DNA from 4 places in the Bradyrhizobium sp. Pha-3 genome. Region 4 is predicted to be linked to each of the others. Evidence: predicted binding sites of a transcription regulator. Region 4 holds the regulator's gene; each other region holds the start of a gene.
The links. The regulator PhoB, encoded in region 4, activates phosphate uptake and scavenging genes when phosphate is short. The targets are predictions, from matches to a motif close to TGTCATNNANCTGTCAT.
Positions count from the first base shown of each region.

Region 1 (5,257 bases), 4.7 Mb from region 4:
AGCGTGCTGACGCCGCCGTCGCGGAAGAAGCGGTGCATGTCGCCGCAGAGGTCGCGCAGCCGCACCCCGCTATAGCGCTGCGGGCGGCGGCGAAAGAATTCGGGGATGACGTCCTCGATCAGCGCGTTGTCGTCGTGCAGCTTCTTGAAGGCGACGAGCCCCGACACCAGCGTGCCGGCCTTGCTTGCCTCGACGCCGGGCGTCAGCAGGAACAGCAGGGAGTTGAGGTCGTTCTTCTCGGCGACGATCTGGTTCTCGCGGAGATATTGCGCCACCACCGGCGCCGGGATGCCGTGATCGGCGTAGGCGCCGGTGGCATGATCGAAGCCCGGCGTCAGCAATGTGAGCTTGTTCGGGTCGGTCATGGCGAAGCCCGCGGTCAGTTCGGGGAAGCCGTGCCAGGTTTCGCCGGGACTGAGCTGCCAGTAAGACGGATTGGTCGCGAGCTGATCGGTCGAGATGGTCTCCCAGGCGACATTGTGCACGCCGTTCTCGCGCGCGACGTCGGGGATCTTCACACGGTCCGGCACGAACGGCTCGAAGAACCAGCGCCGCTCGGGGCGCGTCTCCTTCTCCTCGAACTCGCGCTTCACGGCGCGGATCTTCTTGCGCAGCTCGATGCCGAGCCGGATCGTGTCGTCCCACAAGACTTCGCCGGAACGGCCCTTCATCATCTGCGCGCCGACATCGAGCGAGGCGAAGATCGGATAGAACGGCGAGGTCGAGGCGTGCTGCATGAAGCTTTCGTTGAAGCGGCGGTGCTCGACCCGGCGCTTCTGGCCCTTGATGTGGCGGTCGCGGATATGGATCTGCGAGGCCTGCGAGAAGCTCGCGAGCTGCTTGTGGGTCGATTGGGTCGCAATGATGCCGGGGGCCTCGGGGCCGAGATCGGACAGTCCCATGGCGAAGCGGCCGGCGTAGATCGGGTGGAATTTCATGAAGCCGGCCCAGGCCTCGTCGAACAGGATGTAGTCGCAGAGATGGCCGATCCGTTTCAGGATCATCTCGGCCGAGTGGATGGTGCCGTCATAGGTGCACTGCTCGACCACGGCGACGCGGAACGGACGCTCCTTCTTCCAGGCGTTCTCGTCCCTGACCAGCGGGTGCTTGCGGATGTGGTCGCGCAGCGTGCCCTCGTCGAGCAGGTCCCAGCGCATCGGGCCGATCAGCCCCCAGGCGTTGCGCACCGTCGGCACATAGACCGGGATGCCGCCGCCGATCAGCAGTGCGCCGTGATGCGCGGCCTTGTGGTTGTTGCGGTCGAACAGCACGAGGTCGCCGTCGGTGACCAGCGAGCCGAGCGCGACCTTGTTGGAGGTCGAGGTGCCGTTGAGCACGAAATAGGTCTTCTCGGCGCCGAAGATCCGGGCCGCCTCCTTCTGCGCCCGCAGCGCCGGCCCCTCATGGGTGAGGAGGTCGCCGAGGTCGAGCACGGAATTGTCGAGATCGTCGCGGAACACCGCTTCGCCGAGATGTTCGACGAACACCCGCCCGATCGGGCTGCGGCTGTAGAACACGCCGCCATTATGGCCGGGGCAGGTCCAGAGCTGGTTGCCTTCCTCGGCGTAGTCGACCAGCGCGCCGAAGAACGGCGTCTTCAGGTTCTCGGCATATTGCTTCAGCCTGGAGATCAGGTTCTTGGCGATGAAGGGCGGGGTTTCCTCGGACAGGAACACGTAGCCGTCGATGAAATCGAGCACCTCGACCGGCAGGTCCTCGAACCGCTTGCGCCGGATCAGCAGGATGATCGGGAAGTCGAGGCCGCGCCGGCGCATCAGGTTGATCAGCGCCGCGGTCTTGCCTTCAAGGCCCTTCTTGCCCCAATCGACCACCATGCAGCCGATCGCGGCATCGGTCTGCACCGCGATCTCGGCATCCTCCAGCTTGCGGGCGCGAACCACCTCGAAGCCGGAGCGCTCGATCTCGGCGATGATCTGGTTGAAGCGGATGCCCTCGAGGTCGTCGGCCTCGAACACCGGCGCAGCGAACAGGAAGTTGAAGCGTTTGAAATAGTCCATGCGTGTCCCCGAACCGGTCCGGCGCTGACGTGTCGGCACAATTCATGACAGGGAGATGACAATGGGGTGGATGGAGGATCGAATACGTTGTTGGGGACGCAATCCCTCACTGCACGGCGTCAGCCCGTGGATATTCCAGCTGCATGGCGACGAAGTCCGCCGTACCACGGCCATAGCGTGTCTCGATCCCGGCAAGCGCCCGGTCGAGTGCCTGCGCAGGCGGCGCGCTGCCGACCGCGGGCAGCAGACCATCTGCGGACCAGGCCGACGCCACGACCTGCGGATAGACGCGCAGGCCGTTGCGGGTCGTCACGACGTCGCCGGTCGCGGCGAAGGTCACGGCGTGCGAGCGGTAGGTGCGCGACCAGCTGTCGGCGACCAGCGCGAGCGAAACTTCGTCGACGCCGGGAGCAAGCGCGAGGCCGAGCTGTTCCCGGTTCCAGAACGCCAGCGTGTTCTGGATCGCGGTCAGCGCGAAAGGACGGGTGAACTTGAAGGCGTTGCTGTCATGCCGCGCGTCCCAGCCGGGCAGGCCGATCTCGCGCGCGACGGCCTCGGCCCTGGTGCGGCCGGCGATCGCCTCGATCAGGGTCAGCGACATCGGCATCGACGCCGAAATCCCGGTCGTCGTCGCGACGCCGTGGTCGACCACGATGCGGCGGTCGGCGACATAGCGGATCTCGGGATGCTTGTTGCGCCAGTTCTTCAGGTAAAACCAGTGCGTGGTGGCGCGCCTGCCGTCAAGCAGGCCGGTCGAGGCGAGCACCTTGGCGCCGGCGCAGACAGCGACGATCACGGCGCCTTTCTCCGCCTGCTGCCGGATCCATTGCATGACCGCCGGATCGTCGTCGCGGCTCATCGCCGGCACGATGACGTAGTCGGCGCCGTCGGGATGTGCGGCATCGAATGCGGCGATGGTCGCATCAGGCTCGACCTTCAGCACCGGGAACAGTGTGACCGGACCGGGTCCCGTCGCCAGCGTGACGACATCGGCAACATCGGCGCGCTTGAGGATGCCGTAGGGCATCAGATAGTCGGTGGTCTCGGTCATGTCGTTGATGCCGAGGATCGCGATCAACGGTCGCGCCCGCTTCGGCGGCTTCAGCGCCGCGAGCGTTGCATCCTGCTCGGCCTTGGCGATCGGAGGCGGAAGGCGGAACGCCGATGCGGCGGGCAGGGTGAAGAGCCAGATGCCGCCAATGATTGGTACCAGCGCGGCAACGGCGATGCCGCTCCACGCGAGAAGCCGCCAGGTCATGATGATCGATCTCAACGTATCCGCGTGCGTCGCCCGGCACGCAAGCTACTCGCCGGTCACGCCGACCAAAACGGCGAAATTCCCGCAAAAACGGACACGCCAACAACGCGGCTCAAACGCGTAGCCCGGACGAGCGACAGCGACATCCGGGGCCGGTCCTTCCCCGCATGTCGCTCCGCTCACGCGGGCTACGCAACGCGCTCAGTAGACGAGGTTCGTACCCGGCGGCTTTTCCAGTGCCGCCGCCAGCGTCCGATACTCCTCGCAGTCGGTGCCGCAGATCTCGGCGATCCGCTGCAGATGATACTGCGCCTGGTCGCGGTTTCCCTGTTCGATCTGCCACAGGCCGTAGTAGTTCCACGTCAGGACGTGGTTCGGATCGGCCTTGAGCGCACGTTCATACCAGACTTGCGATTGCTTGTAGTCGCCGAGCTTGCGATAGGAATAGCCGATCAGGTTCGCGACGTTCGGCTGATCGTCGCGGCCGAGTGCGTGCAACTGATCGATCGCGGCGGCGTAGTCGTTGCGTTCGTAGATTGTCGCATAGGCCGCCCGATAGCCGTCGCGGAATGCCGGGTCTTCGAAGCCGGACTGCTTGACGGGCTTCTTGACCTTGTGCGTGGTCTTTCTGTCCTTCTGCTGGGGATAGGACGGCGCGGGAGTGCCGTAGCTCGACCCGTATGGGTCGCCACCACCGCCGCCGCCGCCACCTCCGCCAGCCGCGATGGCGGTCTGCGGCGGGAACAGAATGATCGGCGCTGTCAGAAATGCCGCAAGCATCATCGGTGACTTGATCATGGACACCTCCCGATTTGATAAGGACAGCCATCGGCCTGAAGCACTAACTCCCGATCGCGGGAGACATTCCGCGCGTTCTGAGAAATTGTTTGCCGAAGCGGCAATCGCACTGTCTTTTCGGGACGTCGCGCTTTCACGTGCACGCTGGCTGAGTGTTTTGTTGGCGCCGTCGGACATCGGAGTCGAAACTAACATGGGTGTTAGAATCGCACTCAAATGCTCAATGGCCATCTGGACCCGCGGCAAGGAGAACGATCGACGATGAACACAAACCTCGCCGAGATCTACCGGAACTACATTGCCTGCTTGAATCGCCAGGACTGGCCGCAACTCGGTCGGTTCGTTGACGAGGATGTGTGCCACAACGGCCGGCGGCTCGGATTATCCGGTTATCGCGAGATGCTGGAAGGGGACTTTCGCGACATCCCGGACCTTCGCTTCAACATCGAACTGCTGGTATCGGATACCAACCGCGTCGCGAGCCGGCTGGCGTTCGATTGTTCGCCGAAGGGACGATTTCTGGGTCTCGCTATCGACGGCAGACGCGTTTCCTTCGCCGAGAACGTATTCTACGAATTCCGCGACGGGAAGATCGTGCAGGTCTGGTCGGTGATCGACAAGGCTGCGATCGAGGCCCAGCTGTAGCGGCGGAGCCTGGATGAGCGTGACGCCGCTACTTCTGCTCCGGATGCCAGGCGCCGTCCCAATCCGCCGCCGGCGGGTTCTGCTGAAAGGCTGCGACGCGCGCCTTCATGGCGATCGACGGGCCGTCGCCGGGCGCCCCAGCCAGCGCGGCGGCGAAGGCCTGCTCGGCGTCATCCCAGCGGCGATCGCGATAGGCGGCGAGACCGTCCGCGTAACGCTGCCGCAACTCGGTCTGCGCCGGCGTCAGTTCGTCCTTCTTGCCGAGGATTTCGAACACCGCGACCGGCTGGGTCTGCCCCATCACGACGAGACGATCGATCTCGCGGAGCTCGATCGTCGCCGCGCAAGCGGCCGCGGTGGCTTCCGAGATCAGGCTGCGGCTGCCGTAAAACTTGTTGGCGCCTTCCAGCCGCGAGGCGAGGTTCACGGTGTCGCCGAGCACGGTGTAGCTCATCATGAACTCGGAGCCGATGCTGCCGACCAGGGCCTCGCCGGTGGCGATCCCGATCCGGATGTCGCAATCGGCCGGGATCACACG
Region 1 covers NZ_CP170151.1:5,671,060-5,676,316, reverse strand. Annotated here, with positions in the region: gene ACE10X_RS26880 (Orn/Lys/Arg decarboxylase N-terminal domain-containing protein) at 1-2,018, opposite strand, end outside; gene ACE10X_RS26875 (DJ-1/PfpI family protein) at 2,125-3,276, opposite strand; gene ACE10X_RS26870 (lipopolysaccharide assembly protein LapB) at 3,478-4,074, opposite strand; gene ACE10X_RS26865 (ester cyclase) at 4,336-4,719, shown strand; gene ACE10X_RS26860 (adenylate/guanylate cyclase domain-containing protein) at 4,748-5,257, opposite strand, start outside.
Region 1: the regulator PhoB is predicted to act here: its motif matches at 2,063-2,079, upstream of ACE10X_RS26880 (Orn/Lys/Arg decarboxylase N-terminal domain-containing protein).

Region 2 (5,257 bases), 800 kb from region 4:
GGTGTTCCTCAAGGACATCTGGCCGACCGCCAAGGAGATCAACGCCTTCATGAAGAAGTACGTCACCGCGACGATCTTCAAGAAGAAGTACGCCGACGTGTTCAAGGGCGATACCAACTGGCGCAAGATCAAGACCACGGAAAGCGAGACCTATCGCTGGAACATGAGCTCGACCTATGTGCAGAACCCGCCCTATTTCGAAGGCATGAAGAAGCAGCCGGAGCCGATCGTCGACGTGGTCGACGCGCGGATCCTCGCGATGTTCGGCGACAAGATCACCACCGACCACATCTCGCCGGCCGGTTCGATCAAGCTGACCTCGCCCGCCGGCAAGTTCCTCAGCGAGCACCAGGTGCGCCCCGCTGACTTCAACCAGTACGGCACGCGGCGCGGCAACCATGAAGTGATGATGCGCGGCACCTTCGCCAACATCCGCATCAAGAACTTCATGCTGAAGGGCGCCGACGGCAATATTCCGGAAGGCGGTTTGACCAAGCACTGGCCCGACGGCGAGCAGATGTCGATCTACGACGCCGCGATGAAGTACCAGGCGGAAGGCGTGCCGCTGGTGGTGTTCGCCGGCGCCGAATACGGCAACGGCTCGTCGCGCGACTGGGCCGCGAAGGGCACGCGCCTGCTCGGGGTACGCGCGGTGATCTGCCAGAGCTTCGAGCGCATCCATCGCTCCAACCTGGTCGGCATGGGTGTGCTTCCGCTCACCTTCCAGGACGGCACGTCGTGGTCCTCGCTCGGCCTCAAGGGCGACGAGAAGGTCACGATCCGCGGGTTGCAGGGCGATTTGAAGCCGCGCCAGACGCTGACGGCCGAAATCGTCTCCGCCGACGGCGGCAAGAAAGATGTCCCGCTGCTCTGCCGCATCGATACGCTGGACGAGCTCGATTACTATCGCAACGGCGGCATCCTGCATTATGTGCTGCGCAAACTCGCGGCCTAACGCGGATTTGTGATCGGTGCCTCACCGCTTAGTGAGTAGCGACTAAAAAGAAGGCGGCCTATGAAAAGGCCGCTTTCTCGCGTTTTGGGGCACGCAAGTTCAGGGACAGACTTCATGCTCCGTACAATTACGGATGGAAATCATCACGACTGGTTCGCAGTATGACAGCGATGGTGGCCTATAACTGTATCTCGCGATGGTCGAGCGCCCTTGGCATCTGCGCAATCGTCGCGATCATCCGCCCCGCCCACGCCGATCCGCGTGCCGTCGTCGAACTCTTCACCTCGCAGGGATGCTCGTCCTGTCCGCCCGCGGACAAGATCATTGGTGACCTCGCGAAGGACCCCAACGTCATCGCGCTGAGCATGCCGATCGACTATTGGGACTATCTCGGCTGGAAGGACACGCTGGCCGATTCCCGTTTCAGCGCGCGCCAGAAGGCTTATTCGCATGTGCGCGGCGATCGCGACGTCTACACGCCACAGGCCGTTATCAACGGCTCCGCGCATGTGATCGGCAGCGACCGCGCCAGCATCGAGAGCGCGATCAAGGACACCGAGAAAGGCGGCAGCGTGATGTCGGTGCCGGTGACGATGACGCTGACCGGCAAGCAGATCAACGTGTCGGTCGCCGCGTCGAAGTCGCCCGCAGTGTCGCGCGGCGAGGTCTGGATCTGCTCGATCTCGAAGTCGGTGCCGATCTCGATCGCGCGCGGCGAGAACCGCGGCCGCGAGATCACCTACCACAACGTGGTGCGCAATCTCCTCAAGGTCGGTGACTGGAACGGTTCGTCCGGGAGCTGGACCGTGCCGCTGGAGAACATCACGCGTGACGGTGTCGATGCTGCGGCGGTGTACGTCCAGGACGGCAACCGCGACAAGCCGGGCCCGATGCTCGGCGCTGCCTTCACCTCGCTTCACTAGAGCCTTGCTGCGGTAAGGCGCGATGCGCCGGCTTCCGCCCGTGGCGCGCCGTTGGACCGCACGCATGTTGTCGTGCAGCCGCGCATGGCGACGAACCTGCATTCAGTGATTTGCCGAAAGGAAAGCGCCGGGGTTTTGCGCGCGTCCAGCTTGCGCAGGTCCCAAAAACAAAAAGGACCAACTTTCGTTGGCCCAGTGTTGGGATTTAACTCCCCTGCGAACAGGCCCGATCCCGACGGCCCCGGGGGGCTGGGGGCTGAGGAATCCGGAACCGAAAGGACCGGGCCAACGCAGGATTTCCTTTTCGCAGGGCAGCGGGGCGGGCGATGGGCGGAAGTGGGGCAGCAATATGATTCCGCTAACGTTCCCGTGACTCTGCGGTTTTCCGGACAATCCGCCGCGCGCGGCCGTGGTTAAGGTCCGGTTGCATTGCGATTGGCCCCTTGCGGGCCCGCTCGCTTAGCGCGATCATGTCACTCTCGTGACGATCCCGAAGAGGGGGCCTTCGGAACCCGATCGTCGCCGAGGTGACAGGAGGCGCTCGATGAGTTTGATCTCGGAGGACACCGATCCGAGCGGGAGTCGTGCCGCGGCGCGCACCGCCGCCGCGACCCCTCAGCCGAACCGCGTGACTTTCAATCGACTTGAACTCAACCGCATTCTCAATCTCTACGGCCGCATGGTCGCCGACGGCGAGTGGCGCGACTATGCGATCGACTTCCTGAAGGACCGTGCCGTGTTCTCGGTGTTCCGGCGCGCGTCGGAAGTGCCGATCTACCGGATCGAGAAGGACCCCCGGCTTGCGCGCAAGCAGGGCATGTACAGCGTGATTTCCGCGACCGGCCTGATCCTGCGCCGCGGCCACGAACTGGAACGCGTGCTGTTCGTGATCGACCGCAAGCTGTCCCTGGTGTAGGGATTTCTCGTAGCCCGGATGAGCGAAGCGACATCCGGGAGGGTCTCACCACCCGGGTACAACTTCCCCGGATATCGCTTCGCTCATCCGGGCTACAAATCCGCTAATCCGCCGGCGCAGTTGTGCGGCCCTCGAGCGGCCTCGCCATTATTTTTGCCTCGCGCAAACGAAAAGCTTGTAGCCCGGATGGAGCGAAGCGAAATCCGGGACGGTCGCAGCCATGGATGAACCAGCCCCGGATTGCGCTGCGCTTCATCCGGGCTACGCCACATCCTGCTCCGCGCAAAAGAAAAGCCCCGGCCGGATGGCCGGGGCTTGGACTTGATCGGCTCGCTCGAGGCGCTTAGTCGCGCTGGCCGAGCAGCTGCAGGAGCAGCGTGAACAGGTTGATGAAGTTCAGGTAGAGCGACAGCGCGCCGGTGATTGCCGCACGCTCCGCCATCACGCCACCCTGCGAGGCGTAGCCGTAGATGTAGTCGTTCTTCAGCCGCTGGGTGTCCCAGGCGGTGAGGCCCGCGAACACCAGCACGCCGACCACCGAGACGATGAACTGCAGCGCCGAGCTCGCCAGGAACAGGTTGACCAGGCTCGCGATGATGATGCCGATCAGACCCATGAACAGGAACGAGCCCATGCCGCTCATGTCACGCTTGGTGGTGTAGCCGTAGAGGCTCAGCGCACCGAACGTGGCCGCGGTGATGAAGAACACGCGCACGATCGAGGTGTGCGTGTACACCAGGAAGATCGACGACAGCGATAGACCCATCAGCGCCGAGAACACCCAGAACAGGAGTTGGGCGGTCGCGGGCTGCAGGCGGTTGATGCCGGCCGAGATGACGAACACCATCGCCAGAGGGGCGAGGATGAACAGCCACTTCAGCGGGCTCACGAACATCGCGTAGCCGAACTGCGTCAGATAGGCGTTGCCGAACTTGGCGACGGCGGCCGACTGGTCGGTGGTCACCGCACCCATGTAGACGCCGAGCGCGGCGAGGCCGGTGATGGCCAGGCCGATGCTCATGTAGTTGTAGATGCGCAGCATGTAGGCGCGCAGACCGGCGTCGACGGCCGCAGCGTCAATGCGCCCGGCGGCCCGGCCGAAAGGAGAAGCGTAGTTGCGGTCTAGGTCCGACATGGTCGAATTCCCGTGGTTGGTCCCGGTGGAGCGCAAGGGATTTGCGGCGCCGGTCGTAAATCTATCTCAGATGGCTCGGTTTGCGGAACATTAATTCCGTGTCATTCAAACCGACTATCCGACCCGATTGGTATGTGGGAAATTAACACATCCGACGCAAGCTTCCACGCGCGGCCGAATGTCGCTCTACCTAGCGTTACAGGCAAAAACGGCGCTCGCGCCGCTACATTTTGTCACAAATTCCGCAACACTGAGGCCGGCTTCTGGTTTAGCGCGAGCAGCGTCCCGGCTAGCCCCAGTCCGACCGTGACGACCAGCGCGGCGACCACGACCAGCGCGGCGCTGCCGGCCTGCCATATAAAACTCAGCGTCATCAGCCGCGTCACGATCAGCCAGGCCGCGATCGAACCGGCGATCACCCCGAACACGGCGGTTGCAAAACCGATCATCAGATACTCCAGCGCGTAGGCACCGAGCAATCGCACCCGAGTGGCGCCGAGCGTCTTGAGAATCACGGCGTCATAGACGCGGTGGCGGTGTCCGGCGGCGAGCGCGCCGCCGAGCACCAGGATCGCCGAGATCAGCGTCACGGCGCTGGCGCCGCGGATCGCCAGCACCAGATTGCTGACGACGCTGCCGACCGTCTCCAGCGCCTCGCGGACCCGCACGCTGGTCACCATCGGGAACGCGTCGGCGACCTGCTTGATGATGCGCGCGTCGTCGGCGGAATCGGCGTGTGGTTCCGTCAGGGTCGCGACATGGCTGTGCGGCGCGCCCTTGAAGGCATTCGGCGAGAACACCAGCACGAAATTGATGCCGAGGCCCTGCCAGTCGATGTTGCGCAGGTTGGCGATCTTCGCCGGCACGTCGCGTCCGAGCACGTTGACGACGATCTCGTCGCCGATCTTCAGGGACAGGCCGTCGGCGATCTTCTTCTCCATCGAGACCAGCGGCGGCCCGCTGTAGTCCGGCCCCCACCATTCGCCCTCGACGATCTTCGAGCCCTTGGGAATTTCCCCGGTATAGGTCAGGCCGCGGTCGCTCTGCAGCACCCATTCCGAATCGACGGACGGCTTGAGCTGGTCGGCCTTGACGCCGCGCGCGGCCACGATGCGCCCGCGCAGCATCGGCACGTCCTCGACGGTCGAGCCGGCGGCGATCTTGGCCAAGAAGGCATTGAAGCGGTCGGCTTCGGTGGAGGGGATGTCGATGAAGAAGAACGACGGCGCCCGCTCCGGCAGGGCGGCCAGGAATTGCCGGCGCAGATTGCCGTCGATCTGGGTGATGGTGACGAGCACCGCGAGCCCGAGCCCCAGCGACAGCACCAC
Region 2 covers NZ_CP170151.1:210,283-215,539, forward strand. Annotated here, with positions in the region: gene acnA (aconitate hydratase AcnA) at 1-955, shown strand, start outside; gene ACE10X_RS01030 (thioredoxin family protein) at 1,117-1,878, shown strand; gene ACE10X_RS01035 (DUF2794 domain-containing protein) at 2,423-2,794, shown strand; gene ACE10X_RS01040 (Bax inhibitor-1/YccA family protein) at 3,138-3,929, opposite strand; gene ACE10X_RS01045 (ABC transporter permease) at 4,163-5,257, opposite strand, start outside.
Region 2: the regulator PhoB is predicted to act here: its motif matches at 2,349-2,365, upstream of ACE10X_RS01035 (DUF2794 domain-containing protein).

Region 3 (5,257 bases), 1.7 Mb from region 4:
AGCTCGCGCCGGTGGAGCGGATGCCCTCGACCGGCTTCATGTCGGCATTCTCGACGATCTCGGCAAACAACTTGCCGAGCGCCCCGGTGGTGTGGATCGCGATCGCCAGTACGCCGGCCATCGGCCCGAGGCCGAACGCGATCACGAAGATCAGCGCGAACACGATGCCGGGAACGGTGCGCGCGAATTCCAGCAGGCGGCGGATCGTGAAACGTACCCACGGGCCTGGCGACGTATTCTGGGCCGCGAAGAAATTGAGCGCGAAGGCGAGCACGGCACCCGTCAGCGTGCCGACATAGCTGATCAGGATCGTCTCGCCGAGCATCTTCAGCCATTTATGCCAACCCCAGAACCATTCGGCGGGATCGGTCCAGACCCGCGCGCCGGAATCCAGCGTCAGGATGCGATCGAAATAGCTGACGAAATTGCCGAAATAGGTGAACAGCGTGCGCAGGTTCACTTCCGCGCCGAACGCCGCGATCACCAGCACCGCACAGAAGGCCGCCGTTGCCAGCGCGGCCTTCAACCGCTGGCGTGCGACGGACTTGCGGTAGGCGTCCTCCAGCGTCGCCAGTTGCTGCGCTGGAAGAATGGATACGGCGGTCGCCATCGACGCGTGCCAGTCCGGTTCGGAGTTGAGTGGAGAGAAAGGGCCGGGCTATACGCCCGGCCCTCGTGACGTCAGGCGTGCGATCAGCTCGCCTTCTTGCGCAAACCGTCGACGAACTTGATCAGCTCGATGGTGCCGTCCCAATCCTTGGTGGTGGCGGGATGGAAGCCCTTCTTCTGACCGTCGGACAGACGGTCGAAGGCGGCCTTGTCCTTGGTCGGGGCGTCGAAGAAGGCCTTTGCGATCGCGGCCTTCAGATCCTCCGGAAGATCGGCGTTGTACGCATAGGGGCCGTTGATGATCAGCGCCGACTTGTGGATGATGCGGAAATCATCCTTCTTCATCGCCGAGCCGTCGGCATTCTTCAGCATGCCCTTGGTCAGCATCTGGGCGAGCGTGGAATCGTCCTCGTTGGTCCACTGGTTGGCGGCCACATCAACGGTCCCCTGCGACAGCGCCAGGACGGCGTTCTCGTGGCTGCCGGTGAACACGACCTTGCCGAAATAGCCCTCGGCGTTCGCGATGCCCATCTTGTTCAGTTCGAAGCGCGGCACGTTGTTGCCGGATGTCGAGTTCGGATCGACCAGGCCTAGATTCTTGCCTTTCAGGTCCTCGACGGACTTGTACGGGCTCGACGCCTTGACGAAGAACACCGAGTAATAGCCGGTCGAACCGTCGGCGTTCATATCGTTGGCGAACGCGTCGGTCTTGACGCCGGTCAAGCGCGCGCGAGAGAACGAGGCCGAGCCGTAGCTGGCGATCTGGATGTTGCCGGCGCGCTGGCCTTCGATGACGGCCGCGTAGTCGTTGGCAATGCGCAGCGTGACCTTCACGCCGAGTTCCTTCGACAGATACGCGACGAACGGCGTCCAACGCTCGGTGACGCCGGAGGCGTTCTCGGCCGGCACCACCGCGAAGGTGAGCTCCGGATATTTTGCCTTCCAGTCCTGCGCGGAGGCCGAACCGGCAAATGCCAGCGCGGCAGCGCCAGCCAGAATGATGCGACGAGTGAACATGACTACCCCTCTTTTGTCGTAGTTGCACCTGTTGGCCGAGCAAAATGCTCGGCCTCCCAGATTGAAAAGTGCGCGACGCTCAGGCCGCGGCTGCGGTGCCGAGTGCCGGCGCAGTTGCACCGTCGGGCGCGGGCAGCGGTGCCGCGCCGATGACGTCATTGGCCTCGAGGTCATAGAGCTCGCGGGCGATATGGTCGGTGAGCGCCGCGGGGGCGCCGTCGAACGCCACGCGACCCGCGGCCATGCCGACCAGGCGGTCGCAATAGGTCCGCGCCAGGTCGAGCGAGTGCAGATTGCAGAGCACCGTGATGCCGAAATGCTTGTTGATGCGCAGCAGCGCATCCATCACGATCTTGGTGTTACGCGGATCGAGCGAGGCGATCGGCTCGTCGGCGAGAATGATGTCGGGCTCCTGCACAAGCGCGCGGGCGATCGCGACGCGCTGCTGCTGGCCGCCGGAGAGCTGGTCGGCGCGCTGTGCCGCGAGCTGGGCGATGTCGAATTGCTCGAGTGCCGACAGCGCCAGCGCCCTGTCCTGTTCCGGCCAGACCTGCGCCAGCGAGCGCCATGACGGAATCTGGGCCAGCCGGCCCATCAGCACGTTGGTCAGCACATCAAGGCGGCCGACCAGGTTGAACTGCTGGAAGATCATCGCCGAGCGCGCGCGCCACCGCCGCAGTTCCTTGCCGCGCAACGCGGTAACGTCGGTGCCTTCGAACAGGATACGGCCGGAAGTCGGATCGGCGAGACGGTTGATCATCCGAAGCAGCGTCGACTTGCCGGCACCGGAGCGGCCGATCACGCCGACAAAGCTGCCCGGCGCGATCGAAAAGGACGCGTTGTCGACTGCGGCTTTCGTGCCGAACCGGCACGTCAAACCTTCCACCACCAGCATGTAATGCTCCAACCGCGCCTCGTTGGGCCATCGCTATCCCCGGCGTTTTACAGTTATGTGACGACAGCGCTGCGGTGCGGCGATCGTCCACACCCCTCCCTTGTCGCTCCCTTGCCGTCATCGCAACGTCATGATGTTGTCATCAAGCGTCCCGATGACGAGCACACATCCCCGGAAGCCCAAGATTCTTGAAGATTTGCGGAGGCCCTGATGGCCGGAAAGACACTCTCGGTTGTGCCGACCGTCGACCCGACTGCGTCGGTCCGTGAGAGCAAGCTCGGCAAATATACCGAGGTCGGCGCGCGCACGATCCTGCTTGAAGTCAGCATGGATGACTATTCCTACGTCGTGAACGACAGCCAGATCACCTACACCTCGATCGGCAAGTTCTGCTCGATCGCGGCGATGACCCGCATCAACCCCGGCAACCACCCGATGCATCGCGCGACGCAGGCACATTTCACCTACCGCGCCAGCGCGTATTTTCCCGGAGAGAGCGACGACACCGACTTCTTCAACTGGCGACGTGCGCATCACGTGCATATCGGCCATGACGTCTGGATCGGGCATGGTGCGATCCTGCTACCAGGACGGAACATCGGAACCGGCGCTGTCGTCGCCGCCGGCGCGATCGTGACCAAGGACGTCCCCGCCTACACCATCGTCGCCGGTAATCCGGCGCGGCCGGTGAAGCGGCGCTTCTCCGAGCCGATCGCGGACCGCCTTGCCGCCCTCGCATGGTGGGACTGGGATCACGAAACACTTCGCCGTGTCCTGCCCGACTTTCGCAAGCTCGTGGTCGAGGAATTCCTCGACAAGCACGAGGCCGAGGCCGTATCCCAATCGCAAGCCAAACAACGGAGCGCCGCATCGTGACGGACATTTTCATCGAGGGCGGGCGCACGCTGGTTGACGGCGCCTTGGTCGAGACCTCGCTGCGGACCGCGGGCCGCGACATCGGCGCGCTCGACGCCGAGCAGGGTCGCGCCGCGCTTCACATCGATGCCACCGGCCTGCTGGTGCTGCCCGGCATCATCGACCTGCACGGCGATGCGTTCGAGCGGCAGATGATGCCGCGCCCAAGCGTCGACTTCCCGACCGACGTGGCGCTGATCGACAGCGACAGGCAGGCGATCGCCAACGGCATCACCACCGTGTTCCATGGCACGACCTGGTCGTGGGAGCCCGGCCTGCGCAGCGCGGAGAATGCGCGCAAGCTGCTCGACGCGATCGAAGCGCTGCGGCCGCAGCTCGCCGCCGACACGCGCTTCCACCTGCGTCACGAGACCCACAATCTCGAGGCCGAGGCCGAGATCATTCAATGGCTCAGTGAAGGCCGCATCGACCTGTTCGCCTTCAACGACCACAGCAACGTCAAGCCGAAGAAACGCAACCAGCTGGCCGAACGCACCGGGCTCTCCGTCGAAGCCGTCAACGACATGCTCGACCGGGTGGTGGCGCGCCGTCCCGAAGTGCCCGCCTCGATCGCGCGACTGGCCGCGGCTGCGCGCGCGGCCGATATCCGCATGCTGTCGCATGACGACAACAGCCCGGCGATGCGCCAGGAGTTTCGCGCGCTCGGCGCTGTGATCGCCGAATTCCCCGTCAACGAGGAGACCGCGCGCGACGCCGCTGATGCGGGCGACTTCATCGTGTTCGGCGCGCCCAATGTGTTGCGCGGCGGCAGCCATACCGGCTGGACCAAGGCATCCGACATGATCGCACAGGGCCTCTGCTCGGTGCTGGCGTCGGACTACTACTATCCGGCGCAGCTGCTCGCGGCGTTCCGCCTCGTCGCCGACGGCATCCTGCCGCTCGCCAGGGCCTGGGACCTGATCTCGTCGGCTCCGGCACGCGCGGCAGGGCTTGCCGACCGCGGCGTGCTCGCCGCGGGCCGCCGTGCCGACATCGTCGTCGTCGACGACAAGGCGCCGCTGCGGCCGCGCATCGTCGCCGTGATCTCAGCCGGACGTCTGGTGCACCTGGCGGACGCGAGCTGCCTCGTTCATTCGCTCGCGCCGCGCAAGACGGTGGCGGCGGCGTAGCCCAGTCCCATGGCCAGCACTCCGCGCTACGCGATCTATTATGCGCCGTCACCCGACAGCGTCCTGCACCGCTTCGGTTCGACACTGCTCGGCTACGATGCGGTGTCGGGCGACGACCTGCCGTTTCCCGATGGCGTCACGCCGGACTGGCGCGAGGTGACCGAAGATCCGCGCAAGTATGGATTCCACGCCACGCTGAAAGCGCCCACCGCGCTCGCGGACGGTCGGAGCGAGGCCGAGCTTCTCGATGCCTGTGCCGCCTTCGCCGGCCGCGCGCGGCGCATTCCGGTGATCGCGCCGGTGGTCGATGCGATCAGCGGCTTCATCGCGGTGATCCCGGCCAGCCGCTCGGATGATCTGCAACAACTTGCCGCCGACTGTGTCACCGAATTCGACGCGTTCCGTACCCCGCTGACAGCCGCGGATCGCGCGCGGCGCAAGCCCGAGCGGCTCACCGCGCGGCAGTGCGACTATCTCGACCGCTGGGGCTATCCCTATGTCATGGAGGAGTTCCGCTTCCACATGACGCTGACGGGGCGGCTGAGCGACGAGCGGCGCGGCCCGATCGTGGCGCAGCTGCGCACACGGTTCGCGGCGGTCGACCTCACGCGGCTCGCAATCGACCGCATCGCGCTGTTCAAGCAGACCGACGGCGCATCGCGCTTCCGCATCATCGGCAGCTGGCCGTTGC
Region 3 covers NZ_CP170151.1:2,710,442-2,715,698, reverse strand. Annotated here, with positions in the region: gene phnE (phosphonate ABC transporter, permease protein PhnE) at 1-610, opposite strand, end outside; gene phnD (phosphonate ABC transporter substrate-binding protein) at 694-1,626, opposite strand; gene phnC (phosphonate ABC transporter ATP-binding protein) at 1,706-2,521, opposite strand; gene ACE10X_RS12665 (chloramphenicol acetyltransferase) at 2,732-3,397, shown strand; gene ACE10X_RS12660 (alpha-D-ribose 1-methylphosphonate 5-triphosphate diphosphatase) at 3,394-4,566, shown strand; gene ACE10X_RS12655 (DUF1045 domain-containing protein) at 4,576-5,257, shown strand, end outside.
Region 3: the regulator PhoB is predicted to act here: its motif matches at 2,648-2,664, upstream of phnC (phosphonate ABC transporter ATP-binding protein).

Region 4 (5,257 bases):
CACCTCCGACAGCACGCCGGGATAGCGGTCGACGACGGAAGCGAGCTTCTGCTTGAGCAGCAGCGACATCTTCTGCACATGCTCGAAGAAGCCGGGTTTCAGCATGACGTCGAGCACGGCATTGGCGGCGGCGACCGCGAGCGGATTGCCGCCAAAGGTCGAGCCGTGCGAGCCGGGCGCCATGCCTTCGGCCGCTTTCGCGGTCGCCAGCACCGCGCCGATCGGGAAACCGCCGCCGAGCGCCTTGGCCAGCGACATCACGTCCGGCGTGACGCCGGTGCGCTTGTAGGCGAACAACTCGCCGGTGCGGCCCATGCCGGTCTGCACCTCGTCGAATGCCAGCAACAGGCCATGCTCGTCGCAGAGCGCGCGCAGTGCCTTGAAGAACGCCTGCGGCGCCGAGCGCACGCCGCCCTCGCCCTGCACCGGCTCGATCAGGATGCCGGCGGTGTGCGGGCCGATCACCTTCTTCACCGCCTCGATGTCGCCATGCGGCACCTGGTCGAAGCCGTCCATCGGCGGGCCGAAGCCCTCGAGATATTTCGCCGAGCCGGTCGCCGCCAGCGTGCCCAGCGTGCGGCCGTGGAAGGCGCCCTCGAAGGTGATGATGCGGTAGCGCTCGCCATGGCCCTTGGAGAAGTGATAGTGGCGGACCAGTTTGATCACGCCCTCCATCGCTTCCGCGCCGGAATTGCAGAAGAACACGAAGTCGGCAAAGCTCTGCTCGCACAGCCGCGCGGCAAGCACCTCGCCGTCCGGGCTCTTGAACAGGTTCGACATGTGCCAGAGCTTGGTCGCCTGTTCCTGCAGCGCCTTGACCAGATGCGGATGCGCATGCCCGAGTGCGTTGACCGCGACGCCCGAGGTGAAATCGAGATAGCGGTCGCCGTTGGTTGCGATCAGCCAGGCGCCCTCACCGCGCTCGAAGCCGAGATCGACCCTGGCGAAGACGGGGAGCAGATGCGACGTGGCAGCGTTGGTCATGGCGTTCACTGACGGTTTTTAAGCCGACAATTGCCGCTGCGCCTTGACGCCAGCGCAGCAACGGCCAGCTTCGGAAAACAAAACGGCCGCCTTTGCGGGCGGCACGTGGCGGGCATTCTATGCTGCGGTCAGTAAGTGTCAATCGCCACGAAGTGGCCTTCCTGCAATGCGAAACGAGCGCAATCCGGAGCATTCCGGTGCGGTGGAAAAGCCTCATCGCAATGCTTAACTGTGTGGGAACATGTGGACGCACGGCCGCGGACTCTTGCGCCAGAGTCACGCCATATTGTAGCGTTTGGCCTGTCGGGTACGACATCTCGTGCGGCAGTACTGGACCCTCTAAGTAGCCTTCGTATCGCGCGTAAACGTTCGGGCGCAAGACCGCGCCCGGCGAGGGCTAAGGGATTCTGGCCGCAGGGATATTTGTCCAGATTGGCTCGCAGCGCCGCTCCAATGATTGGCCGGCGCTACGCGAAGGGAAGAATGCGATGACTGTATTGACCTGGTCCGACGATCGCGTCGAGCAGCTGAAGAAGCTCTGGGAGTCCGGCCTGTCGGCCAGCCAGATCGCGGCGGAACTTGGCAATGTGACGCGAAACGCCGTGATCGGCAAAGTGCATCGGCTCGGCCTCTCTGGCCGCGCCAAGGCACCCTCCACGGCCGCGCCGCGGCAGCGCAAGGCCCGCCCCGCCCAGCACATGATGCGGGTGGCGCGCCCGGTCTCGCGCGGCAACACCGCGCTGGCGCACGCCTTCGAGGTCGAGATGGAGCCCGATCCGATCTCCTACGACAATGTGGTGCCGATGAGCCAGCGGCTGTCGCTGCTCGAGCTCAACGAGGCCACCTGTCACTGGCCGGTCGGCGATCCCTCGAGCCCGGAGTTCTTCTTCTGCGGCGGCAAGGCGCTCGCCGGCCTGCCCTATTGCGCGCATCACTCGCGCGTCGCCTACCAGCCCGCCGCCGATCGCCGCCGGCCTTCGGCGAAGCCGCAGATCAAGTGAGCACTCGGGAAACTACGGACGAACTCAAAAACAAATCCCCGCGAAAGCGGGGATTTTTTTGTGGCGCGTAGCCCGTTACATCACCGCCGTCGTCCCGGCGCAGGCCGGGACCCATACGCCGCGGCCGGCGCAATCGGCAAGCGGCCAGACGGCTTTCTAACAACACCCATTCGTGGTTATGGGTCCCGGCTCTCGCCGGGACGACGCCATGTTACGGCTTGCGATGGCCACACGCCCGTTACGGCTGCGGCTCGGCCTTGGCGAAGCGGTCGTCGAGCGCGTAGCCGGCGCCGCGCACGGTGCGGATCGGATCCTGCTCGCGGCCGGGATTGAGCAGCTTGCGCAGGCGGCCGATATGCACGTCGACGGTGCGTTCATCGATGTAGATGTCGCGGCCCCAGACACTGTCGAGCAGCTGCTCGCGGCTGAACACGCGGCCGGGATGCTCGAGGAAGAATTCAAGCAGGCGATACTCGGTCGGCCCGAGATCGATCGGGCGGCCCGAGCGCGCCACGCGGCGCTTCTCGCGGTCGAGTTCGATGTCGCCATAAGTCAGCACGGTCGCAAGCCGCTCGGGGCTCGCGCGGCGCAAGAGGCCCTTCACCCGCGCCAGCAGCTCCGGCACCGAGAACGGCTTGACGATGTAATCGTCGGCGCCGGTGGCAAGCCCGCGCACGCGCTCGCTTTCCTCGCCGCGCGCGGTCAGCATGATGATCGGAAGCTGCTTGGTCTCGGGCCGCGCCCGCAGGCGGCGGCACAGCTCGATGCCGGACAGGCCCGGCAGCATCCAGTCGAGCACCACGAGGTCGGGAACGCGCTCCTTCAGCCTCGTGTCGGCATCGTCGCCGCGCCCCACCGTCTCGACATCGTAGCCTTCCGCATCGAGGTTGTAGCGCAACAGCGTCGTCAGCGCTTCCTCGTCTTCGACTACCAGAATGCGTGCGCTCATCGGTTTAAGTTCTTTCTCTGTGGTGATCCGTTGCCCAGACGCAAACCGAAACGCTTACTTCCTTGAACATAGTTCCCGCGGAAACGATTTGTCGCGAGGATCGTCCAGTTTCACTCTTGCCGGTTCCGCGCTTGCCGATCATGCCTCAGTTGCCCGGCACCGCGGTGGCAAAAGTGGTCATGTCCCCCTTCGGGCGCTTGTCGGTGATCTGCTGGCCCTCGATCATGTAGAACACGGTCTCTGCGATATTGGTGGCGTGATCGCCGATCCGCTCGATGTTCTTGGCGCAGAACATCAGATGGATGCAGAACGAGATGTTGCGCGGATCTTCCATCATGTAGGTGAGCAGTTCGCGGAACAGCGAGGTGCAGATCGCATCGACCTCCTCGTCGCCCTTCCAGACGTTCATCGCCGCCGGCAGGTCGTGCGCGGCATAGGCGTCGAGCACCGACTTGACCTGCGACAGCACGAGGTCGGTCATGTGCTCGAGGCCGCGGATCAGCTTCAGCGGCTGGAAATCGCTCTCCAGCGCCGCGACGCGCTTGCCCATGTTCTTGGCGAGGTCGCCGATCCGCTCGAGGTCGGTGGCGACGCGCATCGCGCTGACGATCTCACGCAGGTCGATCGCCATCGGCTGGCGGCGCGCGATCGTCAGCACCGCGCGCTCTTCGATGTTGCGCTGCAGATTGTCGATCTCGATGTCGGCGGCGACCACGCGCTTGCCGAGCGCGACGTCGCGACGGATCAGCGCGTCGACCGACTCGGTAATCATCCGTTCGACCAGGCCGCCCATCTCGGCGACCAGGCGGGTCAACTCCTGCAGGTCGCTGTCGAATGCCTTGGCGGTATGTTCAGAAGCCATCGCTTGTCTCCCTCAACCATGATCCCGGGGATTATGGTTTCGTTTCCTGAATTTTAGCATGACCTGATTGGAAAACCGGTTTCCACCTTTTCGGATCATGCCCGGTCAACCGAACCGGCCGGTGATGTAGTCCTGGGTGCGCCGATCGCTCGGTGAGGTGAATATCTTGTTGGTGTCATCGAACTCGATCAGCTCGCCGAGATACATGAAGGCGGTCTTGTCGGAGACGCGCGCCGCCTGCTGCATGTTGTGGGTGACGATCGCGATCGTGTAGTCCTCGGAGAGCTCCTGGATCAGCTCCTCGACCTTGGCGGTCGAGATCGGGTCGAGCGCCGAGCACGGCTCGTCGAACAGGATCACCTCGGGGCGCACCGCCACGGTGCGTGCGATGCACAGGCGCTGCTGCTGGCCGCCGGAGAGCGACAGGCCGGAGGCGTTCAGCTTGTCCTTGACCTCGTTCCACAGCGCGCCGCCGCGCAGCGCCTTCTCGACCCGGTCGTCCATCTCGGACTTCGAGATCTTCTCGTAGAGGCGGATGCCGAAGGCGATGTTCTCGTAGATCGTCATCGGGAACGGCGTCGGCTTCTGGAACACCATGCCGACCCGCGCGCGCAGCAAGTTGAGGTCGAGCTTGGGGTCGAGAATGTTGGTCTGGTCCAGCATCAGCTGGCCGACCGCGCGCTGGCCCGGATAGAGGTCGTACATCCGGTTAAAGATGCGCAGCAGGGTCGACTTGCCGCAGCCGGACGGGCCGATGAACGCCGTGACGCGGTTGGTGCCGAGCGTCAGGTTGATGTTCTTCAGCGCGTGGTGCTCGCCGTAGTAGAAGTTGAGGTTGCGCACCGTGACTTTCGGCGGCGCTTCCGGCAGCGGAACCTGGGGAACGTGGCCCGCGGCAGTCGTGGAGACGGAAAGCTCGGTCATTTTGCGGCCCTTTCGGCACCAAGGATACGCGCGCCGATATTCAACGCGAGCACGGTGAATGTGATGAGCAGCGCACCGCTCCACGCCAGCTCTTTCCAGTAGGCGTAGGGGCTCTGCACGAAGTTGTTGATGGTCACCGGCAGGTTGGCCATCGTCTTGGTCAGATCCAGGCTGAAGAACTGGTTCGACAGCGCGGTGAACAGCAGCGGCGCGGTCTCACCGGCGACACGGGCGGTCGCCAGCAGCACGCCGGTGATCAGACCCGATCGCGCCGCACGATAGGCGATCCGCTTGATCACCAGCGAACGCGGCAGGCCAAGCGCGGAGGCGGCCTCGCGCAGCGGATTGGGCACCAAGAGCAGCATGTCCTCGGTGGTGCGCAGCACGACCGGGATCACGATCACCGCGAGCGCGAGACTGCCTGCGATCGCCGAGAAGCCGCGCATCGGCACCACCACCGCACCATAGATGAACAGGCCGATGATGATCGAGGGCGCGCTGAGCAGGATGTCGTTGATGAAGCGGATCACCGAGGTC
Region 4 covers NZ_CP170151.1:1,015,016-1,020,272, reverse strand. Annotated here, with positions in the region: gene ACE10X_RS04830 (aspartate aminotransferase family protein) at 1-984, opposite strand, end outside; gene ACE10X_RS04825 (GcrA family cell cycle regulator) at 1,473-1,985, shown strand; gene phoB (phosphate regulon transcriptional regulator PhoB) at 2,224-2,934, opposite strand; gene phoU (phosphate signaling complex protein PhoU) at 3,080-3,796, opposite strand; gene pstB (phosphate ABC transporter ATP-binding protein PstB) at 3,902-4,720, opposite strand; gene pstA (phosphate ABC transporter permease PstA) at 4,717-5,257, opposite strand, start outside.